2 regions of the Paenibacillus sp. Cedars genome follow, and region 2 is predicted to be linked to the other one. Evidence: riboswitches for the same ligand, from Rfam matches in the RefSeq annotation. Region 2 holds a riboswitch; the other holds the start of a gene.
The links. Region 2 has a riboswitch for cyclic di-AMP ahead of ehuB (ectoine/hydroxyectoine ABC transporter substrate-binding protein EhuB). Riboswitches for the same ligand answer to the same signal wherever they lie in the genome.

Region 1: it holds a riboswitch for cyclic di-AMP, as region 2 does, so the genes downstream of both, B9D94_RS28355 (resuscitation-promoting factor) here and ehuB (ectoine/hydroxyectoine ABC transporter substrate-binding protein EhuB) in region 2, are expected to answer to the same signal.

Annotation. Positions count from the first base shown of each region.
Region 1 covers NZ_CP020866.1:5,876,801-5,892,138, forward strand. Annotated here, with positions in the region: gene veg (biofilm formation stimulator Veg) at 187-462, opposite strand; gene yabG (sporulation peptidase YabG) at 751-1,653, opposite strand; gene rsmA (16S rRNA (adenine(1518)-N(6)/adenine(1519)-N(6))-dimethyltransferase RsmA) at 1,768-2,652, opposite strand; gene rnmV (ribonuclease M5) at 2,649-3,200, opposite strand; gene B9D94_RS28355 (resuscitation-promoting factor) at 3,395-4,582, opposite strand; cyclic di-AMP (ydaO/yuaA leader) riboswitch at 4,855-5,069, opposite strand; gene B9D94_RS28360 (TatD family hydrolase) at 5,276-6,040, opposite strand; gene B9D94_RS28365 (HD domain-containing protein) at 6,135-7,424, opposite strand; gene B9D94_RS28370 (AbrB/MazE/SpoVT family DNA-binding domain-containing protein) at 7,746-8,000, shown strand; gene rsmI (16S rRNA (cytidine(1402)-2'-O)-methyltransferase) at 8,249-9,142, opposite strand; gene B9D94_RS28380 (tRNA1(Val) (adenine(37)-N6)-methyltransferase) at 9,139-9,906, opposite strand; gene yabA (DNA replication initiation control protein YabA) at 10,101-10,472, opposite strand; gene B9D94_RS28390 (PSP1 domain-containing protein) at 10,505-11,305, opposite strand; gene holB (DNA polymerase III subunit delta') at 11,362-12,348, opposite strand; gene B9D94_RS28400 (YaaR family protein) at 12,424-12,867, opposite strand; gene B9D94_RS28405 (cyclic di-AMP receptor DarA) at 13,207-13,536, opposite strand; gene tmk (dTMP kinase) at 13,602-14,246, opposite strand; gene B9D94_RS28415 (aminotransferase class I/II-fold pyridoxal phosphate-dependent enzyme) at 14,331-15,338, opposite strand, start outside.
Region 2 covers NZ_CP020866.1:279,301-294,638, forward strand. Annotated here, with positions in the region: gene cls (cardiolipin synthase) at 1-142, opposite strand, end outside; gene B9D94_RS02780 (AI-2E family transporter) at 369-1,448, shown strand; gene B9D94_RS02785 (VOC family protein) at 1,667-2,614, shown strand; gene B9D94_RS02790 (flavin reductase family protein) at 2,616-3,227, shown strand; gene B9D94_RS02795 (SDR family NAD(P)-dependent oxidoreductase) at 3,280-4,023, shown strand; gene B9D94_RS02800 (exosporium glycoprotein BclB-related protein) at 4,094-5,050, opposite strand; cyclic di-AMP (ydaO/yuaA leader) riboswitch at 5,548-5,692, shown strand; gene ehuB (ectoine/hydroxyectoine ABC transporter substrate-binding protein EhuB) at 6,078-6,896, shown strand; gene ehuC (ectoine/hydroxyectoine ABC transporter permease subunit EhuC) at 6,898-7,551, shown strand; gene ehuD (ectoine/hydroxyectoine ABC transporter permease subunit EhuD) at 7,555-8,217, shown strand; gene ehuA (ectoine/hydroxyectoine ABC transporter ATP-binding protein EhuA) at 8,230-9,072, shown strand; gene ectA (diaminobutyrate acetyltransferase) at 9,117-9,629, shown strand; gene ectB (diaminobutyrate--2-oxoglutarate transaminase) at 9,646-10,938, shown strand; gene B9D94_RS02835 (ectoine synthase) at 10,935-11,345, shown strand; gene thpD (ectoine hydroxylase) at 11,342-12,250, shown strand; gene B9D94_RS02845 (DUF2179 domain-containing protein) at 12,247-12,777, shown strand; gene B9D94_RS02850 (DinB family protein) at 12,918-13,439, opposite strand; gene B9D94_RS02855 (helix-turn-helix transcriptional regulator) at 13,515-14,471, opposite strand; gene B9D94_RS02860 (hypothetical protein) at 14,565-15,233, shown strand.

The sequences.
Region 1 (15,338 bases), 820 kb from region 2:
TACAGCGCGTTGTAGAGGCCTTACGTAAAGCTCCTCAAGGCTTAAGTCTCCACTGGCCGCATTCAGGCGGTTGAAGAGACCCGCGCAGCCTTAGTATGCGTTCCATCTCTCCTTGTCATTCCTCTGGAGAGCTGGCAACAACAAAAAACAGCCTCCCTGTAAGTGGAGACTGTTCTCGACATATCGTTATGACTTGATATAGGTGATTCGCATCTCGTTGTCATCACCGGTTACCATGATTTCCACGGTTTCGGTCAGAATATCGGCATAACTGTAAGACACACGTTTAAAAGTCTGCTGGTCTTGATCCAGCTTCACAATGAAAACAGAAGGGTACGTTTCTTCCAAAACACCAGTACGCTCGACGGTCTTCCGACGGCCACCGTTAGCCCGAAGCGTAATTTTTTGCCCTAAATGGGCATCGAGACTGCGTTTGATTTCCAACAGCGCATTTTTAGCCATTGTCGACGACCACCTCTTTCCTTGTCCATTATACCGAAGATTCAGTCATTTGTCAATTCAAAAACATTAATTATATCAGCATCAAAAATACCTTGTCAACGAATTTTTTTTGATCCCGTATTTCTCGTGTTCATTTGTTTTAATATGCGCTAAAATGACAAGCTTTATGTATTTTTTTTGACAAATTTCTTTAGGTTTCGAAAGAAAAAATAAAAAAACCCCAGCTTGTGGGGTTCTTCTTGGTTTGTCCTCAGCGGCATGATTCAACCGCTAGCACTAGGATTTTGGCTAGCTAACGGAAGGCGTAACCTTCAAAGTGGACAAATCCTGCAGTTTGGGCAGACCGATCCGGTAGCTGCCTCTTGTTTCGATTCCGCCCACGCCTTGGCTGCCGCTAATCGTATGATGGACGATATCATGAATATTTACGGTTTCCCTGACCGACGTATAAGCTGCCTTGGCAGCTACATACACGGGATCCAGCGCATGGATGAGAATTCGCCCTGGCGAGCTGGCAAAATTGGCTCCTGCCTGCAGAAGTGCTTCGAAATGCGATTGGCACGCACCGGCCACAATGACCAGGGAATCCAGATTCCGCTCATACTGACGGGCTACCTGGATAGCCGTGACGAAGTTGTGTGAATTTTTATAGCTGTCCAAGCTATATAAGTCGTATGGCTGTCGTCTCTTGAGAACACCATCATGACCTGTAATCACAACGATATCGGGTCTTACCCTGGGAAGAAGACGATATAATGAATCGGCCATCGACGACTCATTGATATAATGGCCTTCCGCTGGTACCCGAAGCTGATTGTACAAGGCCATGCTTTTCTTCAGGTACTGGGGATCTCCATCCAAATGCAGCACCTTGCCCGGCACGTCAAAGTATCCCTTATTCGCATGCTGGTCGCCTTCGATATTTCGCAGATTGGCCAGTTGACGCTCGCTCTGCTCCTGACGGTGCTTCTGAAGGCGGTCAAGCGACTCACTGGCTTTAATTTGTGCCTGCTTTGTTCGTTCGCTTACGGCGGGATGCGGGACCGTGACCAAATCATTAACGGGAGCGTCGGCCAATAACCGGAATTCCGTCCCTTTGATGACGATATTATTATTTTGCCGCATGCCTTCTACCCGGAACGTTACATCGCCGCCGTAGGATTTACGAACGACCAAGTCTCCCAAGTTCATCACAACATCACCCCTACCCTATGGTATGGGCCACTGTGACTATTGGTTCTTAGGAAGCTTCAATTTATCATGTTAAACCCCTTCAGGGCCCCCTGCGCACGTCAATCTGCTGGTCTATCGAATATCGGCGTTGTAGAGCACATTGCTAAGTTTGGCATACTCTTCGATGCTGAGTGTCTCTCCGCGCCGTGAAGGCACAATTCCTGCTTCCTGCAGCAGCTGTTCCAGCCGCTCACGTCCTTCACCCGCAAAGAACCGGCTCTTCAGGTTATTGGCGATGGTCTTCCGCCGCTGTGCAAAAGAAGCCTGTACCACTTCGAAGAAAAACCCTTCGTCTTCTACGCTAACAGGTGGCTCTTCCCGTACGGCTAGGCGAATAACAGCCGAAGCGACATTGGGCTGCGGAATAAATACCGTATGCGGCACGATACAGACCAGCTTAGGCTCACTGTAATATTGGACAGCGATGCTGAGACTCCCGTAATCCTTGCTTCCCGGTGCCGCAGCCATACGCTCTGCTACTTCTTTCTGGATCATCACGACGATATTCTCCAGCGGCAGCTTCTCCTCGAGCAGCTTCATCAGAATCGGCGTTGTCACGTAATACGGAAGATTCGCAACGACGCTGACTTTCGATACGCCCGCAAAGTCTTGTTGGAACAACTCATGAAGATCCACCTTCAATACGTCCCCATGATGAACCTTCACGTTCTCATAAGGCTCCAGCACTTCCCTCAGGATCGGAATCAAGCGCTGATCAATCTCTATCGCTGTAACCGTTCCTGCAGTCTGTGCAAGCTTCTCCGTCAATGCTCCGATGCCAGGACCGATCTCTAGCGCTCCTTTATCCTCATCTAATCCTGCGGCCTCCACGATTTTGTAGAGAATATTCTGATCGATGAGAAAGTTCTGACCCAAACTCTTCTTGAAGGAGAATCCATGACGTGAGATGATCTCCTTCGTCCGTCTTGGTGTTGATATATCATCGAACCGGCTCATGATTTTACGCCCCCCTCTTCCAGCTGCGTCAGCGCGGCCAGAAATTCTTCACGTGATATTTGAAACGTGGCCAGTCGTTTATGAAACTGCTTGCTGTTGCAATATCCGATGCCCAGCAGGTTTCCCATCGCCATCCGTCTTGCCGCAGCCTCCGGATGGGCCGATAAACCGGCCTCCATCATGTCCTGCAGACTGATCAGGCTCTCTCTGCCCTCGAAGGAGGTGTGGACCCTCTCCAGCGCACGCAAAATGGCCTCAGGAGAGGCGTTCTCAACGCCGATATCCCCTTTTCGGGTAGCGTCCTCTTCCGGAATGAAGGCGTGTTTGCAGCCTGGCACGCCCTGCTCCACGATTTTCCGAATCCGCTCTCCTGCATGATCGGGGTCCGTTAATATAATAACGCCTCTGCGCTCCTGGGCAAGCGCGATGCGTTTAAGGATTTGCTTATTGATGGCAGAACCGCCCGTTTCGATCGTATCCGCGTCCACGGCCCGTTTAATGGCTACCGTGTCGTCCCTGCCCTCCACAACGATTACTTCTTTAATCATGCGATTGCTCTCTTCCTTCCCACGCAAGGCCGGCTTGTACAGCGAATGGTCAGCTTCAAGCCCCATAGGCCTTATATTATTACTCGTTTTTTACAAAACAAAAGAAGAGGAAAGATTCCCTCTTCTTCATCATCATTTATTATAAGCTAAATAGTATAGCATTAGAATGGCATTGTAAATTGGAATTCATTCGTTTAGTTCAATTCAGGTTTAACCGGACCGATCACGTAAACAGTACGGCCGCTTTTACGTCCGAAATTCATGGCGGATTTCAACGAATCGTAATAAACATCAATTTTGTTTCCTTTGATGGCACCGCCCGTATCTTCCGCACGACGGAAGCCGATGCCTTCAATATACACCCACCATCCGATGGGGATGATATTAGGATCTACCGCAATCGTCCGACCTTCCGTCACACGTGTTCCGGATGCTGTCCGAGTGCCGATTCCTTGCTGCTCGGCAGAATACGCCGTCATCGACACGTTGTTCAATACCTTTTTGTATTTAAAATCAACGCCTGCCCGAGAAGCCACATTATTCTCCACCGCTTTGGCGGTTGTTACCTTTTTCGTGCCGGAGAGTTTAGCCGGTGTTGCTTTCACATCGGTGGCTGCCGCTTGAGCAATAGCGGGTTTCTCCACTTTTTTCGTGCCTACAGCAATAATTTTGTCCTTCGTTCTGCGCTCAATCTCCTGGGAAACCTTGGTCTTGGAAACCAGCTTGCCATCGTGATAGACCTTCTCATAGTGATTTACCATGATGCCGGACTCACCCCGCTGAATCACGCGGTTGTCACCCTTTTCGAGCGATGGATCGGCTGTCTTAATCACACGAAATTCCCGGTCTTCTGTTTCCTTAACGTTTTGTTTCGTAACGCGCACGACGTTGATACTCATATCGCTGGTAAGCTTCGTATGCTGTGCCGGTTGTACTATATCTTCACCCTGGATCGTAATGCCAGCTTCTTTCAGTACATGATCAACCGTATCCTGGGATGTAAATATGGTTTTGGTTTTGCTGCCAACTGTAACCTTGACTGGAACTGCCCGTTCAATGATGATCCGGTCGCCGTCCTGGATCGCACCGTTTAGAGGCATCGAAATCTGATCCTCTGGGCTCAACGTGATCGCTTGCTCATCCAGCAATTCCTGCAGCAATGATCCACGTGTTTCTACTGTGGTGACACGACCATCGACCACAAGCTGAACTTCCTTGCCTGTCTGATCATGTACAATCAACGAAACGAGAAGTGATACCGTAACGGCTCCCATCGTGCCGAGCAACATCAATTGACGCAAATTGTCATGCTTCCATCTCAATGCGTAAGACATGCTGGATGATTGTGATTCATGGGTTTCTTCAGGTTGAAAAATGCCCACTATTCCATCCTCCTTCATAGTCCCGCCGTCTTCAGTAACGCATGAATGCATTTGACGTGACTATAGCAATTATTCTCACAAGGCGCCCTGCTATCTATCTAACACCCTGCGTCAATTCCCGTCTTCCCGTCCATCTACCACCACCTCCTGATTACCAAGAGTATGATGATCCCTTCGCCATTATTCAAAAATAAAAGAAAGCCATTGAAAGAGTACTAGAGGCTCTAACGTGGCTTCCTGATGATTAGAATCATGGAAATGGTATGCACGAGATTTCCCCTCTTATTTCGCTTACGGAGTTAGCTGTCGGGTTCGGACGTAAGAGAGACGCCCTATATCCGGATACCCGCTCATGGCGAGATCCTTCAAATTCACCCCAAAGACCCGATAAAGAAATCAAATACGGCTTGGTGCATTCAGACCTGTATGCACGGCAGTATCGGTTCCCCCGTTCTCCAGAATTTCGGAGATTAAGCGAGACGGTTCATGAAATATTCGGCTGGCGATCTGCACATCGCAGCTTCTTATCACTGAAAAGATGATATCCTGTTTACATGCAGGTTGTAAAGCAACAATCAACCACATTTTCTGATGTAAATGGTTAAAATATTGTAATATCAACGCCTTTTCTGATTAAAAAACTTTAATTAATCGAAAATGCTCTCTTTTTCATCGCTTTTGCTCTCAATTTCGTTAAATGCCAAATCGTTCCAGTGCATTTTTGGTGGTAATTTGGGCCAATTCCTCTAAGGACATGCCCTTAATCTCGGCTGCGGTCTCCGCCACTAATTTTACATAAGCGGTCTCATTTCGCTTCCCGCGGAAGGGGTGGGGGGTCAGATAAGGCGAGTCCGTTTCGATCAATAATCGATCGAGTGGAACCTGCGCCAATACCTCTTTAGGCTGCTTCGCATTCTTGAAGGTAATCGGTCCTCCAAATGAAATATGGAATCCCATATCCAGACACATTTTGGCCGTTTCCCAGCTCCCGGAGAAGGAGTGCATTACACCGCCGACCTCGGCGGCTTTTTCCTCCCTTAGAATCTTTACGATATCTTCATGTGCATCCCGGTTATGGATGACAATGGGCATGTTCAGTTCCCGAGCCAGTCCGATTTGGCGGCGGAATACTTGATGCTGTACTTCTTTTGGGGATGTATCCCAATAATAGTCCAGACCAATCTCCCCGATAGCCACCACCTTCTCATGACTGCATAGGGAGGCGATCCAATCCAGATCCTGATCCTCCATGGTGATGGCATCTACAGGATGCCAGCCTACCGCTGCATATATAAAGTCATAGTTCTCTGCCAGCTTCATCGTGGTCGGGATGGTCTCCCGGTTAAATCCGATGTTAATCATCCGGCTCACGCCGGCTTCAAGCGCCCGCGCGATGGTTTCCTCCCGGTCCTCGTCGAATTGGGGAGCATCCAAATGAGTATGCGTGTCGAACAGCATGATATTACCCTCTCCTTTCCTGTCGTTTCCTTGTTGTATATTTTCCTGCAGCACTGCTTATACCCATCATGCTGCGGTTGTCCTGCTCACCAAGTTAATTCTGCTGCTTAAAAATCTCACCTATCTTCTCCGGCATCTGCTCCAGTAGCGGATACACCTTCTCCTCCGGAAAATAAAGATGATATCGCCCTTTATGAATGCCGCTGATAGAGCGTACAATATCGGACACCTCGGAAATTTCCCGCAGCTCATCATGCCGATCCAGAAGCAGGATCTGCTTCTCGTTAAGCGGCATATCAGAATGAACCTTATCATAAGGAAGATCGGTTGGAAAATCAATCTCCAGGTCATATTCCGGATGCAGCCCCGCATCGCGGAACGCTTGGCGTATCCCGTCGATGGTCTCCAAATCGATATTGTCGATTTCTACATATTTATAGAGCTTCCGGTGCATGAAACGGCCGCATAATTCGCCAAGAAGCTTGTCTTCCTCCTCGGTCCATTGCAGAAATGCCGTCTGAATAAGCGCTTCATCCAGGCGCAGGTATTGATTTACACCGATATTGCCTTCAAACAGGGCCGGAAGCGGCTCGACCATAAACCGGAAAGCGTACCCGTTGTCATGCAACTCTTTTGCACGGCGAAAGATTTGACGCAAGATGATCTCCGAACTTCGGGTGACAGGATGAAAATACACCTGCCAGTACATTTGGTACCGCGACATCAGATAATCCTCCACGGCGTGCATGCCGGATTCCTTGACCACCACGCGGTCACGGAACGGCCGCAGCATCCGCAATATCCGGTCGATGTCAATGGTCCCATAATTCACTCCCGTATAATACGCATCCCGCAGCAGGTAATCCATGCGGTCTGCATCAAGCGGACTGGTTACCAGGTTCATGACAATCGGCTTATCATACGTCTTGTTAATGACGGAAGCCACTTTCTCCGGAAAATCTGCCCCAAGCTCCTGCAGAACCTTGTTAACACAAGTATCACCAAGCAGTATCCGGCATGTCCAATCCTCGTGGTTCATATTGAAGGCTTCTTCTATAGAGTGGGAAAAAGGCCCGTGTCCCAAATCATGCAGCAGCGCCGCACAGAGAGCCACATGCCGTTCCTCGGCTGGCCAGTCAGAATACCCTCTCCGTTCGAATTGAGAGATGATTCTTCTCGTAATTTCATAGACACCCAGAGAATGAGAGAATCGGCTGTGCTCCGCTCCGTGGAAAGTCAGGTAAGAGGTCCCAAGCTGCCTGACCCGGCGGAGCCGCTGGAATTCCGGCGTATTGATTAACCTCCATATGATATCGTCCTGCACATGAACATAATTGTGGACTGGATCCTTGAACACTTTTTCTTCCGATATTGGGGAATGCATCCATCTCATCTCCTTATCATTTTGATGTGGATATGGCCGTTTAACACTTCTTTTGACAACTAATGTCGAACAATGTCGAATAAGGTAAAAACGCGCTTTCCAAATCGACAAATAGAAAATTGCAACAATAATTGGTTCGATTATGGTAATTCCTTTGTTATACAAGGGTTTTGTTCACTATACTTTCGTAAATAGGTTCCGATTTTTCAAAAATATAGGTTGACTGTTTTGGGAATCGTTGGTACTATAAATAACATAAAAACTAGAACTATGTCGAATTATGACTTTTTTAAATTATGGCGAGAGGGGCATTTATAAGTTATGATGAAATCAACAGGAATTGTAAGGAAAGTCGATGAGCTTGGACGGGTCGTCATTCCAATTGAGTTACGCCGTACGCTCGGAATTGGTGAGAAAGACGCATTGGAGATTTATGTAGACGGCGAACGCATCATGCTTAAGAAATATGAGCCTGCCTGCATCTTCTGTGGTAACGCTGAGAATGTCACTTACTTCAAGGGTAAAATTGTTTGCCATGAATGTATCTCGGAAATCCCTACACCTGTGACAAATTAAGATTTTTAGTATATAATAGCATTATTACACTTTGTTAATTCTAACCTTTTTCATATCTCCTTGGCACCTTCCTCGGCTTTGAACCCGGCCGCAGGAGGGTCTTTTTTTGAGATTAAAGAAAGTTTTCAGTGAAATGCAAGCCATTCTTCAATCCTTTACGGGTCCCAGCAAAGTTTTTAAAATAATCATCAAAGCATAGGCTCTACTTTGTGGGCTATTTGGCTATCCCCTGCGCCAGGTATGGGTGGTCATGAATCTGCTAATAACGCGTTATATATATCCCGCTTCGATACACCGCGATCACCCGCGGTTTTTTTCATAGCATCCTTCCGGCTTAATCCTTCCCGCTCATAATGCTCTACATGCTCTTCCAGCGAAAGCTCCTGCCACCAGGCATTTTTCTCCCGAAGCTCTTCCTCTGCACTGCCCGCCTCTACCACCAAACAATATTCACCCAATGGAGGATGTTCCGTAAGCCACTCCAGGCACTCTGTCACGCTTCCGCGTAGAAATTCCTCATATCGTTTGGTCAACTCGCGTGCGAGGGTCACCTTCCGATTTCCCAGTACCTCTTGCAGGATCTCCAGCGTTTTCTTCACACGATGCGGGGATTCATAGAACAACAGCGTTCCCTGCGCCGATTGCAGTGCCTGCAGCTGCTCCACGATATCCTTGCGTTCCCGCGGCAAAAAGCCGATAAAGGTAAACCGTTCGGTTGGCAGACCCGAGACGATTAAGGCGGAAAGTGCAGCATTGGCCCCCGGGATTGGAATGACGGAAATTCCCGCTTCAATGGCCAGTGAAACCAGGTCCGTACCAGGGTCTGAAATGGCCGGCAGACCGGCATCGCTGACGAGTGCCACATTTTTTCCTTCTATTATATAGCGTATGATTTCAGGACCGCTCGCCGCCTTATTATGCTCGTGATAACTGAACATCGGCTTGGACGGAATTTCGAAATGCGTCAGCAGCTTACGCGATTGCCGCGTATCCTCCGCTGCGATAATGTCGCATTCCTGGAGAATCCGCACCGCACGGTACGTCATGTCCTCTAAATTACCGATCGGCGTCGCCACCAAATAAAGTGAACCCGGGCTTCCCTCGTCCCGAGTTGCATAACTCTGTTGCACGATATTTCTCATTCTTTAGTCTCATCCTCATGTGATCCGTAGTAAATTTCCATGAAATCCGGGCCGTAATTTCCTTGCTCGTCATACACAATCAGCGGAGGCTTCAACCGTACCTCCGGCTTCCCATCCCGAATGCCTTCTATGAGCACCATGTTGGCCTCCATATCTACACGCGGATGGACAAAACGGATGACTTTCGGTTCAATCCGGTATTTGCTCATCAGGGTAATAATCTCCGCCAAACGCAGCGGCTTGTGAACCATGCTCATCTTCCCGCCCTGGCGCAGCAGCTTCGCACAGGCTTCAATCACTTCCGCAAGCGTGCAGTGGATTTCATGCCTTGCAATCGCTTGATGCTCATTCAGCTTTAAGTCACTGCCATTCATCGGCATATAAGGCGGATTCACCGTAATCAGGTCATAGGTTCCATACCCTTTTTCCTTGTACAGCTCCCGCAGATCGCCTTCATGTATCGTGATCTGCTCCTGTAGACCATTCATCGTTACACTCCGTCTAGCCATATCGGCCAGTCTGGGCTGTATCTCGATGCCTTCAATCGGTGCACCTGTACGTGTCGACAGCAGAATGGGTACAACTCCGTTCCCCGTGCACATATCCAAAATGCGGCCCCGCCGTGGTACGCTGGCAAACCTGGCAAGCAGGACCGCGTCCATGGAGAAGCTGAAAACCTCCTCGCTCTGGATGATTCCAAGCTCATGGGTGAGCAGATCATCAATCCGCTCTGATGTCTGTAACAGCACTTCTTTCAATTTCATAGTTTCAACCCTTTATCTCCATAATAGATCCTTGCCTCGTATTGCCCTAACTAACCGCATGTCGGGCCTATAAAATACACAAAAGGCTGCTCTTCACATTGCATGACAAGCAGCCGTATGACGTTCTTATCGATCCTTACAGTATAACCTTTCCATTCTAGAAAAAAACCGTAGGCAGTTTCTCCTACGGCTTCTCATTTATTCAAAAAAGACAAGCAGAACAGGCAATCCCCTTCCGTGCGCAGATGTCCATAATAGACATTGCAAATGTGGAAGCCTTCATGATACAGCCGGGCCAGGTTATCATATCCCTCACCGACCACATCTTCTCCATGTTCCTCATCCTTCACATGAGGCTGAGGTTGTATAGCAACTGGGTTTTCAAATTCTGCCGGATTGACTTCCCTCTTTAAGATTTTCCGGAGCTGTTCATTTTCAAGACTGAGGCGATGGTTCTCTTCCAGCAGTTCCTTGATGACCAGCTTAAGTCCACCCAGTTCACTGTGTATATGTCCCATCTGTGTTTCCAACTCTTGAATGAGCACAAAAATGTTTTTCTTCTCCAAGTCTACACCCCGAAAATAAACATTCTATTGGACTACTTGATGACAACGTCATCCATCGGAAGTTCCTTAACCTTTCCAATTTCAAACAGCTGAACATGAACCGTCCGCTTATCCGCATTAAGTCCGACTACTTTGCCTTCTCCCAGCGAAGTAACGACAAGCTTTCCAGCGGATGGAAGCTCTTCTTTCACGCTTTCATAATTATCATGCTCAAATTTCAGGCAGCACATCAATCTTCCGCATAGCCCGGAAATTTTAGTCGGATTGAGCGATAGGCTTTGATCCTTTGCCATCTTGATCGATACCGGCTCAAAATCACCAAGCCATGAGGAACAGCACAGTACGCGTCCACAGGGTCCAAGACCGCCGAGCATTTTGGCTTCGTCACGAACTCCGATTTGGCGAAGCTCGATTCGAGTTCGGAATATACTGGCCAGATCCTTAACCAGTTCACGGAAATCCACACGGCCTTCGGCGGTGAAGTAGAAAATGATTTTGTTGCGATCAAATGTGAATTCCACATCGACCAGCTTCATTTTCAGCTCGTGATCCCGAATTTTATTTAAACAGGTGGTGAATGCATCTTTCGCGGCGTGCTTGTTCTCTTCAACCACACGGGCATCGGAATCACCAGCGATGCGAATGACCTTCTTCAGTGGAAGAACAACGTCCGATTCACCAACCTCCTTCTTTCCTATCACAACTTGACCATACTCTATGCCTCTCGCGGTTTCCACAATGACGGATTGTTCCTTCTCCACGGGCAGATCGAGCGGATCGAAGTAATATATTTTGCCCGCTTTCTTAAAGCGGACACCTACTACACTGTACAAAAATAAACCCCCTTGTGCCTGTACATATTGGCCATTCTTCGGGCCTGGGGGTGTGCTCACGCCGGAGTGTTACCGCCCAAACCCATCAACAACTGCTCTAAACTGAGCTGTCCATTGACATTATAGCGTAACTTCTTCTGACACTCTGCGGCCAAATCCATGTATGACACCCACTGTGCTGTGCTGCGGGCTGACGCATGACCAGAGATATACTCCGCCTGATCTATGAAAACGAGAGACTCTTTCCTTCCATACTGGACATGGATCATGTCCTTAAACCATAAATGAAACATGCTGAACAATAGGTCCAGATGATCAGAGAGTTCTGTTTTGAACACTTTTTGACTCGCTGTAATCATAGCTGAGCCGCTTCGGTTCAAAGACTCCTTCCCTAATTGTAACACTACGTTTCTAATTTCTGCAAACCAATTCTCATTCAATATTTTCCTGCACTCATCAATTCCTGATGCAAGATGAACTGCGCAGCGCACAAGTGCAGCAGGATAACCTTCACCTACCAGGACCTTCTCCATCATCTGAGGATCCAGTGCCCGGAACGGTACTTGCTGGGATCTGGACTGAATGGTGGGCAGAAGTGCCTGTCCATTCTCGGCTATCAGGATAGCTACCGCCGGCGACTGCGGCTCCTCCAAAACTTTAAGCAGACTGTTGGCTGCCTGTGTTGTCATTTTCTCCGCCCGGTCAATAATATAGACCTTCGGATTGCGGTTCTCCGAGCGATAGGAAAATATGCGCTGCAGATCACGAATCTGATCGATCTTGATGCTGGCCCCATCCGGCTCGACCATCGTAAGGTCAGGATGATTGCCATGGTCCACCTTGCGGCATTCCAAACAATGCCCGCAGGCATCATCTTCAAGCTCCGTACAAAACAATGCCTTGGCGAACGTAAGCGCCGTCTGCATCTGCCCGGCACCGTTAGGACCGCTGAACAGATAAGCATGACTAACTGCATGGCGGCGCAAGGCATTTTGCAGCAATTGCTTCGCAGTCTCTTGACCTACGATATCATTAAAAGACATAAGTCCTCACTTTCTACCGATCCCCATGCCTTCATGGCCGTAACACCTCATGGATCGTTTTAAGCTTCCTTACAATTAAAATACAAGATTGATTAGCATGCCGCGAATTTCTCCAACCTTGTTCAGCAAATCAATTCTCCCTTGCTCCGTATCAAGCAGATCATCTGCCATAGCCAGCAGCGCAGAATCAACCTCATCTATGACATTATAACGCTTGCCGCGCCCCCGGCGGTCCCAGCCCCGTGTTTCCTTCATCTTCACACCGCGCCGAACCGTTTCCTCAAGGAAGCGCCGAACCATCATTTTATAAGTCTTCAGCTCCCGAACAGTCATGACTTTGGCCAATCGGTCCCCTTGTAGTGCAATTTCACGCATTTGACGATTCAGTTCCTCATGGGTTGCACGTTCCCCCTGCTGCTGCATCATATCGGAGAATGATCGCTGCTGAATCGGTCTGGCGTTGCCATCCGGCACCGTGATTTCACTTTTCATGGGCCGAAAGCCCGGATTAATCTTCACCCTGATCCACCGCCTCTTGCGTAATTCTAGCATCTTAATAAAACGGAGGCATCCGGTACGTTCATAAATCGAACAACCTATGCCTCACGTGAACGTACCTTGAAATGGTTTTCTTGTCAAGCGATTTACAGGCAATCATCCGATACATTCAATACTTTATTTGGAGTTCATCTACATCATTACCTATTAAAGATCATCTCCCGAGTACGGCGATCTACGGTAACTATTTTTATTATGATACAGAAGAGGTTCAAAAGATAGTCGATACAGGAGAACACAGCCGTCAAATATCCCAATAAAAACATCCGTTACGTGCTATCGCAGATCCAGAAAATGAATTTAGAAATGCTCGAATCGTTCAACAGGGAGCACAAATACCGTAGCACCGCCAACCTGTACTTCGACTGGAAGCGGTAGATAGGAATCTGTAGTACCACTCATTGGGGTTACCGGAGTGACCAGCTGCTCACGAACCTTACAGCTTGTGCGAATGACACTAAGCACGCTTTCAACCTGTGAATCGTCTACCCCAATCATAAAGGTGGTATTTCCCGCCTTCAGGAAGCCGCCTGTGCTGGCAAGTTTCGTTGCCCGAAAATTAGCTTTGACCAATGCGGCAGAGAGACGGTTGCTATCTTTATCCTGTACAATCGCAACAATCAATTTCATGGTAAACCCTCCTTGTTTAATTTGGACATCGTGTGCCCCTATCACTACTTATTTGACAAACAACCTCAAAAATCCTTTAATATCGCGTCTTCCAGGTGACGATTCATTTCCCGTTCGACCTGCGCCGGTGTCTTGGAAGCATCCACGATGCGAATTCGATCCGGATTACGCTCTGCTACCAGCAGATAGCCCTCCCTAACTTTCTCGTGAAATGTCAGGTTCTCCATATCCAGTCGATTCCATTCTCTTTCGGCATTCGCTGCGATCCGTGAAAGGCCAATCTTTGGCTCGATATCAAACAACAGCGTCAAATCCGGCATCCGGGTATCGATGGCGAACTGATTGATGCTCCACACCTCTTCCATCCCCAATCCGCGTGCATATCCCTGGTAAACCAGGCTGCTGTCCACGAATCGGTCACAGAGCACGGTCAGCCCCTGCCTTAATGCCGGCTCCACCTTCTCCACAAGATGCTGTCGGCGGGCTGCCGCATATAATAATGCTTCGGTGCGTGCATCCATCGCAGTGTGCTCCGGATCCAGAATAATGGAGCGAATCTTCTCCGCAATCTCAATGCCCCCAGGCTCGCGGGTAATCAGATAAGGTATCGAATGATTCTGCATAAAGGCGGCGAGTCTGCCCATCATGGTCGTTTTACCGGATCCTTCTCCTCCTTCCAGGGTAATAAATAGTGGTCTGCGATTATTCATAAGTATCCTGCTTTCATCTTTTGTTGATCACGGATCTAATATGTGTCGACTATCGATATCAGTGTATACTTCGAGTTCCTTGCCTCATAATTCCTTAAAAACGACAATGCTTGCCAGTGTTGGATCCTTGATGCCCTGGCACTTGGCCCCTGCCTCCCTTAATGCCAGCATTCTCTGTGCCATCTCCATGGCTATGACCTCGCCCGGATACAGAATCGGAATTCCTGGCGGATAGGGAATCACCATCTCCGCGACCGTTCGTCCGGCGATGCTCTCTATTGGCACGGACTCCACCATCTCCCTGTCGATCGGCTTCAGTGAAAAGGGAACCGGAGCTGAATAGGGAGTTTCCCCGGGCAAATTGTTCCACGTGGAAACATTGGGGGTTACATATTCTTCAGTTAACAAGCTAGCATCGACATCGATATAATCAAGATTTTCTTCCGGACGAAACACTGGCTGCTCATACCTCGTGAAATCCCCCTGATCCCGCAATTTCCGGATCAGCAATTCCGTACCCTCTGGTTGATCGCCTGGTTCAGTCCCGGTCTTCTCCAACGCCTCCTCCTGCTCTACAATATGCACAAGAGCCCATAAGACGTGATTCGCATCTTCCTGGGTCGACCCTAACGTAAACAATAAGACGACGTACAGCTCGTCGCTCATCTCCGGCACACAGCCGCGCGCCTCTAGTGCGCGCTGGAGTGCATACCCGCTCAGGGACCCGGTGCGGTCATATATGACCGCTTTGAACGGGTCCTGGCGGGTATACGCCGCAGCGGCTGTGCCCGCGGCGTGGCCCCCGGGCTGCGGCGGCTGCAGCAGCCCGAAGCGCGGCAGCTTCGCTAGGCCGCGCCGGAAGGCATCCACGGCGGCAAGGCCAGCCGTGAAGGCGCCTGCGCTCTGCGTGTGCAGCAGGCGCCGCGCCAGGTCCAGCGAAGCCATGAGCGGGTACGAGGGGCTGGAGCTCTGGACCATTGCCAGCCGCTGACGCAGCAGGCTGCGGTCGAGCAGCCCGCCCTGTACGTGCAGCATGGCTCCCATCGTCATCGCGGCTAACATCTTGTGCGTGGATTGAACCACGCCATCCGC
Region 2 (15,338 bases):
ACCCGAGAATGGGTATAAAGGACAGCACCAACAGCCATGCCCAAGTCGAGCCGGCATCCCGCCGTTCCCTAAAGACCACGAACATGGAGAACACAATATTCAGAATGATGATCAGACCAAGAATAATGGAAGTAACATGCATGTTTTTTATTATCCTCCTAAACTATAGCCTTGCCCTTGCAATGCTTCATATTATACGTGAGCCGTTAGGAGAAGTATATATCCGCAGTATGGCGTGCAACCGATGTTTTTAAACGGTGGATGCGGCAGCGTCTTCATTTCATACAAGCTGTCACGGTTGCTATTTGTATCACAACTCGTTGTCATGATACGATGATTGAAAAAAGTAGGAGAAGGGGCATGCTGTTTTGCTGAAAATGAATAAGTTTTTCAAATTGTGTCTTGCCGTGATCCTGGTTCTGATCATTATTTACTTGGGATCGCTGGTGAATTTTATATTCAGACCGATTCTTTCGTTCTTCTCCATTATCCTCGTGCCTTTGATGCTATCGGGATTTTTCTATTACCTGCTCAGGCCGCTGGTTGATCTTCTGGAAAAGCGAAAGCTCAATCGCTCGCTGGCGATTCTGCTCATTTATGTCGTATTTGCCGGTATATTCACGGGATTCATTATCGGAGTGTGGCCGTCCCTGCGTGATCAAATCATTGCGCTTGTGGACAATGCGCCTGCGTTGTTTGCTGCATTAGGGGAACAGCTGCAGGAATGGGAAAATAACGGTTTGTTCAAGGAGATATTTCCGGAGGATTCTAATCCACTTACCCAATTAACCGATTATTTGAATCAAGGCTTTACGTTCCTCACGAATTACATTATGAATCTGTTCTCGATTGTATCGAACTTTGCCATTGTATTGTTTACGTTCCCGATCATGCTCTACTACATGCTGAAGGAAGGCGGGAAGTTCGGGAAGATGATTGTCAGCTTTATGCCGAACCGCTTCAAGGAAGTGGGTGCTTCGGTACTGGATGAAATCAATAGCGCACTCAAAGGGTTTATCGTGGGACGGGTGCTCGTCAATTTGGCTTTGGGCGTCTTGATGTACTTCGGCTTCCTCATTATTGGGCTGCCGTATGCCTTGCTGCTTACAGTGGTAGCGTTCTTTGCAAACTTTATTCCGTTTATCGGGGCCATTCTGTCCTCCATCCCGATCGTTATCATCGGGTTCATCCAATCCCCGGGAACGGCAATCTGGTCCCTCGTTGTCATTCTGGCCGCTCAGCAAGTTCAGGATAACCTGATTGGTCCGTATATCTTTGGTAAACAGTTGGCCATTCACCCGATTACAATCATCATCCTCGTCCTGGTGGGACAGGATCTTGGCGGGATTATCGGAATTCTGATCGTGGTGCCCGTGTATATGATCATTAAAATTGTGGTTACCAGAGTGTATCAGCTGTTCTTTAAGGAAAAATGGGAAAAAGCTTGAGCTCAGAAATGAGCTGAATGTAAAAAGTGAAGCCGTTAAGAACGGGTATTCGTTCTTGACGGCTTTTTTATGAAGGGAAAGGGGCTTGGAACAGAATATCTTGCTTGACAACAAATAGGAAAATATATAATCTTTAATTAAAGATATTATAAATTGAGATTGTATTCAAATAACTATGATCATCTACCAAATAACGTTCGATAAGGGGGAGAAGAAACATGACGTTACAAACGGCAGGCATTCATCATATTACGGCTTATGCACAGGATCCGCAGAGGAACGTTGATTTTTATACTGGCGTGCTTGGGTTAAGAATGGTGAAGAGGACGGTCAATTATGATGCGCCAGAGGTATATCATTTGTATTTCGGGGATGAGGCAGGGCAGCCAGGAACGATTATTACGTTCTTTCCGTCTTCTGCTTCGCGAAGAGGCATGCATGGAGGGGGGCAGGTCGGTTATATCACATTTGCAGTGCCTCAAGGCGCTCTTTCCTACTGGGAGCAGCGGTTGCGGAGTTTTGGCGTCTCGGTTATGAAAGCGTTCAGGTTTAATGAGCCTTATCTTCAATTCTCTGATCGTGATGGGCTTCGCCTGGAACTGGTTGAGCGGGACAGCGGATCGATGAGCGGGTGGAGCGTGGATGACATTACTTCGGAGACAGCAATTAAAGGATTCGGCGGTGCGGTGCTGTTCAGCAGCAAGTGGAAGGACACGAAGGAGGCACTTGAGCAGGTACTGGGACTTACATTCATTGGGGAGGATGTGAACTATGCCCGGTATGCGTCCGCGGGACCCTGCGGGAATATGATTGATCTTCCGATGCGGGATATCTCTTGGGGCGCTGGAGGTGCCGGAACTGCTCATCATATTGCTTGGCGGGCAAAAGACGATATAGAACTCGGTGAATGGAAGGAATGGGTGAAGAAGTACGGGTACGCATCCACCGATATGATGAACCGCAATTATTTTAAATCGTTATATTTTAGGGAACGAGGGGGCATATTGTTTGAGATTGCCACGGATGTGCCTGGATTTACGATGGATGAGGATCTCCGTTCATTGGGTGAACGATTGAAACTTCCTGCGTGGTTGGAGCCGGAACGCCTCCGAATTGAGGAAGGACTGGAGCCGATCCAAATTCGTACACTGGAGAGGGGCAAGTGAAATGATATCCATTGATCCAAAAGTCCAAGACGAACGGGACAATTACAAACTTTTGATAGGAAGTGTTGTCCCCCGACCGATCGCTTTTGTTACAACATTATCAGCGGATGGCGTGCTGAACGCGGCACCGTTCAGCTATTTCTCGATCGTGTCCAGCAATCCTCCCATGCTATCCGTTTCGGTTCAGCGAAAGAATGGCATTACAAAGGATACGGCGAGGAATGCCATGCTTAAGGGTGAGCTTGTCATCCATATCGTGGACGAAGATAACGTAGCAGCCGTGAATGAAACAGCTGCGAATCTTCTACCGCATGAAAGCGAGATTGAACGAACGAATCTGACGCCGGTGGCCAGTGAGGCTGTTGCCGTTCCCGGCATTCAGGAAAGCAAGATTCGCATGGAATGTGTACTGGAACAGGCGGTTGCCTTGAATGACGCAGAACAGAGGCCAGCTGCTGATCTGCTGATCGTCCGCGTGGTAAGGTTTCACGTATCGGAGGAACTTTACGAGAAGGGCCGGATTGATGCTGCCAAGCTGAAGCCTGTGAGCCGTATGGCGGGGAACATCTATGCTGCTCTGGGAGATATGTTCACCATTGAGCGGCCATTATAACGCAGGCGAGATACGATAAATAATTCAACGATATAGGAGGAGTGGTTAACGGATGAGATTTCAATCGAAGGTTGTTATCGTAACAGGAGGCGCCAGCGGGATTGGCGAGGCAACGGTAAGGCTTTTTGTTAAAGAGGGAGCCAGCGTTGTTATTGCGGATTTCTCTGACCGGGGACAAGCTGTTTCAGACGAATTAAGTGCAGCGGGGTTTAACACCCTGTTTGTCAAAACCGATGTAACCAAGGAGCAGGATGTTGCCAACATGGTTGAACAGACGGTCAAGCAGTATGGGCGTGTGGATATCTTGTTTGCGAATGCAGGCATTGCGCATGACGCTCCCGCAGATCAGTTAACGATGGAGAATTGGCAGAGAACGATTGATATTAATCTTACAGGCGTGTTTCTCTGTGATAAATATGTAATCCAGCAGCTGTTATCCCAGGGATCGGGCGGGGCTATTGTAAACTGCGGATCGATCCATAGCCATGTCGGAAAAGCAGGAGTAACCGCATATGCTTCGGCTAAAGGCGGCGTTAAGCTGCTGACGCAGTCGATGGGCGCTGATTATGCCTCCAGAGGAATCCGGGTCAATGCAGTGTGCCCGGGTTATATCGATACTCCGCTTATTCAGGGAAGAACTGAAGCGATCACGCAGCACTTGGTCGGCCTGCATCCGATGGGGCGCTTGGGGCAGCCTGAAGAAGTAGCTAAAGCCGTGCTGTTTCTTGCCAGCGAAGACGCATCCTTTATTACTGGCACCACCTTGCTGGTGGATGGCGGATATACAGCGGTTTAAACCATATGAAGAAGCCCCGAGCATGCTCGGGGCTTCTTTGTTATATATGACAGATACGGGATAGGGCAAATTATATAATGCTGACGCCAGCACTGCCGTAACCGGCAGTTGCAGTGATCAGAGTCAGACCTGTTGCTGTTGTGGAGAATACCATCAACAAGCGGGTATTTGCTGCAACCGGAATAGCCAGGCCATCCAAGAAGCCGTTGCTGACCGTACCCAATGTGACTGCGCCGGTATATGGGGGAGCCAATGTGACAAGGGCACCGGGGATTGGCGTGAAGATATTGCTTGTAGCCGGAGCGCTGTACAGCTGGGCTGTGACCGTAACAGTAGTTCCAAGCAGGTCGAGTGCCAAGGTGTTGCTGAAGGTTGCGGAAATTGCCGTGATGGTGCCTGCGCGTGGCGTATTAAAAGCAAAGTCAAGCGCAGTACCTCCCGCACCCGTAAGGTCGATCGTTCCGCCAGCGAGCGTAACGGTTGGACCCGAAATACCGAAGCCTACGAGACCAACCGTTCCGACCAAACCTCCAACAATGGTTGTAAGCGCAAGAGGTATGCCGGATGCGAAAGGAATGATCGCTCCTCCACCTGGCAACCCAGTAGCCCCTGTTGGCCCAGTAGGGCCGACGGCTCCAGCAGGACCAACGGGTCCGATCGCTCCAGCAGCTCCAGCAGCACCGGCAGGTCCGACAGGTCCAACAGGTCCAACGGGTCCTGCAGGTCCTGTTGGACCCGGAATGCCTGTTGACGATCCAGCAGGTCCAGCAGGCCCAATTGGCCCAGCTGGCCCGACCGGTCCAACGGGTCCAAGAGCTCCAACCGGCCCCACAGGTCCGACTGGTCCAAGAGGTCCTTGCGGTCCAACCGGTCCGCGGGGACCTCTGACACAGTGGCGACGAATCGGCTTGTGTCCACCTTTACCACTATTGCCGTTATCAGGACATCTTTTTTTCTTGGCGTGCAGTACTTTTTTCTCTATCTTTTTAAGAGCACACAATTTTCTCTTTCTAGAAGAACGATCCAAATCAAGCACCTCCTTTAGATTTGCTTTATACTACGCAAATGCTCTCTTAGCCGCATGGGTTAACAGCTTATAAATGATAGATATATACCTATTATTTTAAGAATGTACGATAGCCTCTGAGGAATCAGTCTATAAACGAATAGCGAAAAAAAGCGATCGTGATGATATTTGGAATAGCGAAATTGGGGGCTAACAGAGCTTATAATGGATCGTGTTGAAAAAAAAATCTGTTTCCAAGTTAAGGGCTTGTCTACTCTGCATCGTTCATGATTCATGTCATGAATGATCTACCGCATGAATTATCTGTTATCTGATGGGCGCAATGCCTGCTGTATAGCGAAAAACACACCTCCGAACAAGGAGGCGACAGGCAGGGGACAGCCATGAATTTGTGGAGATTATGGCTACTAATAAGCCTTGGAAGAGCGCTGATTTCACCTCCGATTTTCCAGAAAATGCAGCTCCAGGGGTTTGACTTTTACTGAGCTTCCCTTTATCATGAACACACGCTTAGTTTCCGGCATACATTTCCGGAGAGCGGGGGAACCAGTTTCATCAGGGGCGAGTCACTTGAATTCACGAGTGTAGGGTACCATCTTACCCGAGTCCGTCAGCTAACCTCGTCAGCAGTGGATGGGTCTTGTATACATAATGGATGTTCATAACAAAGGCCCTTTATTCTCTATAGGGGCCTTTTCTCTATTTTTTGACCCCCTGCTGGCGGAGCTATGTCTAGATCCCCTGTTTGGTGGTCTTTTTGTATTCTGCAAAAGAGGAGGGCAATGCCTGCTAATGTTTAGCCAATTGAATCAGTCAGACGGTTTGGGTTTACAAGGCACAGGGAAATGGATGCAACCTCTCCCCTGAGCCCCCGGACTGTGCAAGTGTGTCTGAATGTCACATATCCGAGTTAACACATGTGTTAACATGGATAATTTACTCATGCCGTTTTTAGGAACAACAAAGTCATTGCGAAAGGTTGTGGAAGGTGTTGAAGAAAGTTGTTGTGCTGTTGTTGTCATTGGTTATGGTGGTATCGCTCGCGGCCTGCGGCGATAAGGGGAGCACGCTGGAACGGGCCAAAGAGCAGGGGTATATTACCGTAGGTTTTGCCAATGAAAAGCCTTATGCCTACAAAGAGGCCAGCGGGGAGCTTACAGGCGAAGCCGTTGAGATTGCCCGTGTCATTCTGGAGCGACTTGGCATTAAGGAGATGAGAGGTGAGCTTACGGAGTTCGGCTCCCTGGTTGCCGGGCTTCAGGCGGAACGGTTTGACCTGATCACTGCAGGCATGTTCATCAATCCGGACCGCTGCTCCGCCGTTTTGTTTGCTAATCCGGAGTACAGCATAGGGGAAGCTCTTGCCGTGAAGCAAGGGAATCCAAGTGGACTCGGAAGTTACGAAGATATTGCCAAGGATGATCAGGCGAAGGTGGCCGTCATGACTGGCGCGGTTGAAATCGGCTATATGGAGAAGTCAGGCATCCCTTCGGACCGGATCATACAGGTTCCCGATCAGGCCTCGGCCATCAGTGCCCTCCAGGCAGACCGGGTGCAGGCGATTACCATGACGGGACCGTCCCTGCAGGCGATGCTGGATTCGGCCAGCGATGACAACATCGAACGCGTCGCGGATTTCGAACAGCCGGTCATCGACGGTGAAAGCGTTCGGGGCTATGGGGCCACGGCATTCCGTCAAGCGGATACCGAATTCCAGGAGGCTTATAATGCGGAGCTTGAAAAAATGAAGGAGTCAGGTGAGCTGCTAGAGATCTTGCAGAAGTTTGGATTTACCGAAGAAGAGCTGCCGGGCGAGATGACAGCCGCTGCGCTTTGCGGTGAATAGTATGCCGAATTCATGGATCGATTTTCTTCCTACTCTGCTGAAAGGAGCGGAGATTACGGTTTTGGTCGCCTTCTTTTCAGCTGTTCTGGCCATTGCCATGTCCTTCGCAGCTGGTTTATCCAGACTGTCGAAGCTGTGGATCGTCCGCACGGTTACAGCCGTGTATGTGGAAATCTTTCGGGGAACCTCCTTGCTGGTGCAGCTGTTCTGGTTGTATTTTGCTCTTCCGTTTATCGGCATTGAGCTTCCCAAAATGCTGGCAGCCATCCTTGCGATTGGATTCAACTTTGGCGCATATGGCTCCGAGATTGTCCGAAGCGCGGTGCTGGCTGTTCCAAAAGGACAGTGGGAAGCTTCGGTGGCGCTTAATATGAAGCCATGGCAAAGGATGTGGAATGTTATATTGCCTCAAGCTTCACTGCGAATGCTCCCGCCATTCGGAAATCAGCTGGTGGAACTCATCAAATCTACGTCACTTGTCTATTTCATCACGATGGCGGATCTGACGTATCAGGCCATGGTGCTGCGCAACAACTATATTTCCTGGACAACCGAGATTCTGGTGCTGCTGCTTCTTATGTATTTTGTCATAGCTACGCTTGTCTCGATGGCAGTTCGGCTGCTGGAGCGTAAATGGACGGCGGGGAGGCTATAGCGGATGTGGGATTGGAATTATGTGTTTGATATCCTGCCGGAATTGCTGAGTGCATTAAAAATGACGGTATGGGTGACGCTCTGCGCTTTTGTGGTGGCCTTGATAATCGGGCTGCTGCTTGCCTTTGCTGCTCGAAGCCAGTGGAAGCCTGTGTCGCTCATGACCAAAGGTCTTATCGAATTTATCCGCAATACACCGCTGCTGGTTCAGGTCTTCTTCCTGTACTACAGTCTGCCGCTCCTTACCGGAATCTCCATTCCGGCCTTCTATGCCGGGGTGATCGGTCTTGGGCTGCATTACAGCACGTATCTGTCCGAAGTGTATCGTTCTGGCATCGAAGGGGTCCCCAAGGGGCAGTGGGAAGCTGCAACTGCTCTGAATTACACGAAAGCCCAAACCTGGCGGAGCATTATTCTGCCGCAAGCGGTGCCGCCTATTATTCCGGTGCTGGGCAATTATTTGATTGTCATGTTTAAGGAAACACCGATTCTGTGTGCCATTACGCTTGTTGAGATGATGCTGACAGCCAAGAATATCGTTTCCCAGTCGTTTCGTGCATTCGAGCCGTATACGCTGGTTGGCATTCTGTTTCTAATTATCAGTTATATCGCGTCTTTGCTGGTGCAAAGGCTGGAGAAACGAATGAATCTGCAGCGTGGAAAATAAGGAGGGAGTCTATTGAACGCAGTAGTAATTGATGCGTTTGCCGGAGCCGAGGTGCCGCAGCCTGATCCAAGCCCGGCAGCGGAAGTGAAGCCGATGGTGAGATACAAGGGCGTGACGAAGTCGTTTGGTAATCTCCAGGTGCTTAAAGGCATTGATCTGGAGATGCAGCCTGGAGAAAAGGTGGCTGTTATTGGTCCGAGCGGCTCGGGCAAAACGACGATGGGGCGGATGTTAATGACACTGGAGGAACCGACTGAAGGCACCATCGAGGTTGATGGTGAGCTTCTCTGGCATATGCAAGAGAAGGGCAGGCTTGTTCGGGCAAACGAGAAGCATTTGCACCGAATGCGCTGCAGCGTCGGTATGGTTTTTCAGCATTTTAATCTGTTCCCGCATATGAGTGTGCTTCGCAATGTGACGGAGGCCCCGCGCAAAGTGCTGGGTTTATCCAAGGAGGAGGCGGAGGAGCGGGCCGTCTCCATGCTGGGCAAAGTCGGCTTGGACGACAAGCTGAAGATGTACCCGGCCAATCTGTCCGGGGGGCAGAAGCAGCGTGTTGCTATCGCACGAGCGCTGGTCATGCGGCCGAAGGTGATGGTGTTCGACGAGGTGACCTCGGCTCTGGATCCGGAGCTGGTAGGCGAGGTGCTGGAGGTGATCCGGGAAATCGCGGAAGAAGGCGATATGGCGATGATGCTGATTACGCATGAAATGGATTTTGCCAAGGAAATCGCCGACCGGGTCATATTCGGTGCGGACGGCTTGATCGTCGAGCAGGGGACGCCGGAGGAGATATTCGATAATCCCCGGAGCGAGCGGCTGCAAAACTTTCTGCAGCGATTCCGCTCTAATTGAAAAATGACCAGGGGACTGATCATGGAAAGAGGTGCTTGTATAGAATGATTGTTGATACTGGAGTGGACATCGTTTATCGCAGACCGGAAGCGCAGGATGGCGCCCGGGTGTGGGAGCTCGTAAGAGATACCGGATCACTAGATCTGAATTCCCCCTATTGCTATATGCTGCTTGGAGACTATTTCAATGATACCTGTATGATCGCCGAGCACGAAGGAGACATCATCGGTTTTATCTCTGCATTCCGCTCACCGCGTAATCCGGAAACGCTGTTTGTATGGCAGGTGGCCGTTGCCGGCTCGCATCGGAGGCAAGGGATTGCGAAGGCCATGCTGACAGGACTCATGAACCAGAGGGCATGTCACGGCGTTCGCTTCATTGAAACAACGGTATCGCCAAGCAACATGGCATCCCGCCGGTTATTTCTCGGTTATGCCGAGGAGAAATCCATTCCCAGCACCGTAACCGTAGGTTATGGAGCGGAGATGTTCCCGGATGGAACGTCACATGAAGATGAGCCATTATTCGTGATAGGCCCTTTTTTCAATGACATTTAGACCAATGGAGGGAATTATGGACAATCAAGTCATGGAGAAACCGAAGCTTACGGTGTTTAACAATCTGGAATCGGAAGTAAGAAGTTATTGCCGCAGCTTCCAGACGGTCTTTGACAAGGCTCGGAATGCAAGGCTGTGGGATACGCAAGGCAATGAATACATTGATTTTTTTGCCGGCGCCGGCGCGTTAAATTACGGACACAACAATGAGAAGATTCGACAGAAGCTGGTTGATTATATGATGCAGGATGGTGTTACACACAGTCTGGATATGGCTACCGAAGCGAAGGAGACCTTTCTGACCCGCTTTCAGGAAGTCATTCTAAAGCCGCGAGGCTGGGATTATAAAGTGATGTTCCCCGGTCCGACCGGCACGAATGCGGTAGAGGCAGCGCTCAAGATCGCGCGGAAGGTGACAGGGCGCAGCACCGTTCTGTGCTTCACGAATGCCTTTCACGGCATGTCCCTCGGCTCACTGGCTGTTACCGGCAATTCCTTCAAGCGGCAGGGTGCTGGCGTGGATCTGAGCCACTCGGTATTTATGCCTTATGACGGTTACTTCGGCGATGACGTGGATACGATGGCATATATGGAGAAGCTTCTGGATGATCCGGGGAGCGGTATTCCGCTTCCGGCGGCGGTTATCGTTGAAGCTGTACAAGGTGAAGGCGGATTGAATGCTGCGAGCGGGGAATGGCTGCAAAAGCTTGCGCGCATCTGCAAGGATAAGGGGATGCTGCTCATTCTGGATGATATCCAGATGGGCTGCGGCCGAACGGGTCCGTTCTTCAGCTTTGATGATGCCGGTATTGAGCCGGACATCATATGCCTCTCGAAATCGATCGGCGGCTTCGGCTTGCCGATGGCGCTCACGCTGATGAAGCCGGAGATCGATATTTGGGAGCCGGGCGAGCATAACGGCACCTTCCGGGGCAACAATCTCGGATTCGTTGCTGCAGCGGCAGCGCTGAATTATTGGGAAACGGAAGATTTTCAGCTTGATATCGGTATTCGCGAGAATCAGATTCGCGAATCCTTGGATTGTATAGCTAAGGATTATCCACAGCTCAGCGGTGAAATACGGGGCAGGGGGCTGATCCAGGGATTTGCCTTTAATAAGCCGGAGCTCGCAGGCAGATTGTCTGAAATCGCCTTCGAGCAGGGACTGATTATGGAAACGTCAGGTCCGCACAGTGAAGTAGCGAAACTCATGCCGCCGCTGACGATTGAGATGGACACATTGGAGCAGGGATTGGGGATATTTATAAACAGCGTGAAACAATTAGCAGCAGAGGAGAGGTTGTCATGATTGTTAAACATTTGGAAGAGATTGTGGATACGAAGGACGATATCGATGCGAAGACTTGGAATTCGAGAAGACTCCTGCTCACCAAAGACGGCATGGGCTTCTCCCTCAATGACACCATCATTAAGGCCGGAACCGAGACGCTGATCTGGTACAAAAATCATGTCGAGGCTGTTTATTGCATCGAGGGAGAGGGTGAGATCCAGGTGGTCGGGGGTGAGACTTACCCCATCTCTCCGGGGATGATGTACGCACTGGATGGACATGAGAAGCATTACTTGAGAGCTCGTTCCCAGATGCGGATGGTCTGCGTGTTCAATCCGCCGCTGACGGGGGCTGAAGTTCATGACGAGGAAGGAACCTACCCGCTGCTTGCCCCCATATCGAACAAAGGAGATGACATGCGATGAGTCATAATCAGGTATCGGCGTTTCAGGAAAAAGAGATGGACGTTTATCCTTCAAGATTGCATTCAGAGCCAAGACTCTTAAAGAGACAGGATCCTGTGGTGTATTCGGACTGGACACCGGATGCTTCTATAACACTGGAGCAATCCGAATTCTATGAGCGCAACGGATATTTGTTTCTGGAAGGTTTCTTCGATCGGGAGGAACTGCAGCACTATCAGGCGGAAGCCCGCAGTCTACAGGTGACCGCGAGAGAGTCGGAGAAGGATGAAGTTATTCGAGAGCCAGGCGGTGACGAAGTGCGTTCGGTGTTCGCGGTGCATCACAGCCATGCGGTATTCCAGGAGCTGTCCCAGCATCCGAGACTCCTGGCCATTGTGGAATATCTGCTGGGAAGCGAGACCTATATCCATCAATCGCGCATCAATTACAAGCCGGGTTTTACGGGCAAGGAGTTCTACTGGCACTCCGATTTCGAAACGTGGCACGTGGAGGACGGCATGCCGCGGATGAGGGCTTTGAGCTGCTCCATCGCACTAGAGGATAACTATCCCTTTAATGGCCCGCTCATGGTCGTGCCTGGATCCCATAAGGAGTTTGTGGCTTGCGTTGGCAAGACACCGGATAATCACTTCAAGGATTCGCTGCGCAAGCAGGAATATGGCGTTCCTGACCATGACAGTCTGACACGCTTGGTGAAGGAAGGCGGAATTGATACACCTGTTGGCAAAGCGGGATCGATCGTGCTGTTTGACTGCAACATTATGCACGGCTCGAACAGCAATATCACGCCTATGCCGCGCAGCAATATTTTCATGGTCTATAACAGCGTGGAAAATAAGATCGTTCAGCCCTACTCGGGTCAGAGCCCTAGGCCGGAGTACATTGCTGCCCGTGATTCTCGATGATCTCGCTGTCGCTTATCGGCTCGATCATCGGCATCAACGTAGTCTATGTCTCCATTTTTACGCTGCGCTTGATTCTGATGATCAAAGGCAGAAGAGGGGTAGCCTCTCTTCTTGCCATGCTGGAGGTATTCGTTTACTTGCTCGGCCTGAATCTTGTTCTGCAAAATCTGGACAATCCCTTTAATATGGCGGCTTATTGCCTGGGCTTCGGCCTTGGGGTATATGCCGGCAGCCGGATCGAGGAGTATTTGGCACTCGGGTACATCGTGGTACAGGTCATTGTAAATTCCGTAGAGACCAACCTGGCGATGAACCTGAGGGAGAAGGGATACGGCGTGACCGCATGGGAAGCGGATGGCAAGGACGGCAAGCGGCTCGTGCTGCAGGTTCTCGTGAAACGGAAGAACGAGCGCCGTCTGATGGAGACGCTGGGCAAAATGTCGCCGCAGGCGTTTATCATCTCTCATGAACCGAAAAGCTTCAAAGGCGGCTTCTGGGTGCGGTTGACGGAAGGTCGCAAATTATAGAACGCGTGACAAGGCATAGCCTGCTCGGAACCTGGTTTTTCGAAGCAGGCTTTTTTTATATGGCAGTATGTCGGGTTTCGTACAGTAGGAACAGCTAGCCACTTGCGAGTCAAGAAAGGAGCCTTCGATTCTTCGAATCCTCACTTGAGGACCTGCTCCGACTCACTCCGGTACCAAAAAAAAGCGTAATCGGTCATCGTGGAGGAGCTTCCGAGCTGGCGCAGCATGGCGGTAATATTTCCCCGACGGTAGGTGCCATGATTCACGATGTGCAGCACGATTTCGGAGAAGCGGGTATCCCGGATGCCGGCATAGGGATTATCCAGCCGAATGCTCTGCTCAAGATCCGGATGCTGAGACAGAAAGGCCGTGAATTGTTCTGACAGCTCGATAAACCGAAGATTCAGGTCCTCCAGCAAAATTGTTTCCAGCTTCTCGCGAAGCAGGTAGGCATCCGCTAAAGCAGCGTTCATGTCCGTCCCGGACAATATCTTCATCCAACCGAGATCTGTTGTGTAGATCTGAGTCAACGCCTCAGATACGGTCGGGAAAATGCTCGTTATTTTCCGATTGTATACATCGCCCGGCAGCTCCAGCAGACGGTTGAATATGGCTTGATTCGCCCAAGCATGGTATTCATACATTTTGACGGGATAATTCATGAGCATTGTCCCCTTTAGCTTCGTGATTTGGTTTTGTTGAGATCAGTGTAAATAAAAAAGTATGACAGCGGACTGTCATACTTTTGCATAAAGCTGCAGCATTTTTTCTAGCTTCGATTGCATGCGTGTCCTTAAGCTGGCAGGCTCTATGATCTCGATATCCTCACCAAAGCTCAGCAGGGTGGACCAGAGCCACCCGGAGTCCGGATGGTCGATTTTAAATGTAAGGCGGAGTGATCCGTCCTCACAAAATTCCCGCTGGACATCATAGAAATGGTCCATTGCCTTCGCCAAAGCTTGAGTTGATACATGCAGCACGACTTCAATGCCATCTGAGGAAGCTTTCCATGCATGCGTTTCGTTCCTGTGGTGCTGCCGCTCTTGAAGATGGGGGCCTTGGGTGTGCTCCTCCGAATGTTTGCGCTGAAAGGGCTCAGCGGAAGCAGAGAGCTCCGACATTCTTGATATGCGGAATTCCCGGTAGTCGGCCCGGGTTCTGCAGAATCCGTACACATACCAGACGCTATATTTATACATAAGCCGAAGGGGCTCAACCTTCCTGTAAATCCGCTCATTTTTGGCGCTGATGTATTGAAAGGAAATCACGTGTTGATCCGTAATGGCGCCGCGCAGAAGACGAAGCGATTCATGGTGTGACCGCCAGCTCCCGATATCCATGGACAATCCTTGCGATGCAGAGCTGCCGGAACGGTCAATGGTCTGCAGCCGCTGTATGGTATCCATTGCCCGTTCATCCTCAAACACGGTTGACATGCTGTGCAGGATCGTGATTAAGGCGCTGACGTCGTAAGAGCCAAGCAGGCTTCTGTCCATCTTATACTGTTCCATGATGCCATATCCGCCGTTTACCCCTTGATAGGATACAACCGGAATGCCGGCTGCGCAGATTGCGTCAATGTCCCGATAAATGGTTCTCTGGGATACGTTATATTTCTCAGCCAAGGCAGACGCCGAGAGAATTTCGTTGTTCAGCAGCATATAAATCATGGATATGAGCCGCTCCAATTTCATATCGGTTGAACCCTCCTATCCTTATTGGGTCTATTCTCCAATGATTCCGTATTATATCATAGCTTTATAGAAAGAAAGGGGAGGAAGACACAGATGAGACAAAATATGAAATCTTTATTATTATCGCTGCTTGCAGCGTTATCTGTGCTGGCATTGTCCGCGTGCAGCGAGTCAGCTCTGTCAGATCCGGAGAAGAAACAAATTGTGAAGCAGGTTGAGCAGCTGGAGACGGCCGAATATAAATTGCTGCATTTTCAGACGGACTACCCGAAGTATCAGGCGGAGCTGGACGGGATTGTCAGCGATTCGTACAGGGATGTTATCAGCGACCGCATTATTTTCGGATATAACGAGAAGGAATATCGTGCTGCGGATTTGATGGGGATGCCCAAGGAGGAGTACGAGAAGCACAAGGAGCATATGCTCGGGCTGATTCATTCTATGGGGATGGACGAGGAGAAGGCCGTTATCCGCGTTTCGGAGCCTTATGGAAGCGAAGGGGCAGATGGTGTCTATGTCTACGTCTCGGAATCCAGGGAGCTGAAGGAGAGACTGCTGTCGCAGACGAACCGAAGATATTCGCTGGACAACGCGAGCGGATCGTGGACCATCACGAATGTAGATCAGGATAAGGTCACGATCGGAAGTGACGAACGTGATGACGAGGCTGAGGCGAAGCTGAACGGGCTGGAATACCAGACGCATGACGGAGTGAAGATCGTTTATCGGGACAAGGCCCTTGCGTTTGATGGATGGAAATGAACAGCTGTGTAAAGGGAGTGGGAGTCTGCGCGAGCTTTTCGTTCCATTCCCTTCGGGTTTGCCGTACAATATAGGGGAATTCCATAATATAAGGAGTGTGAGCCT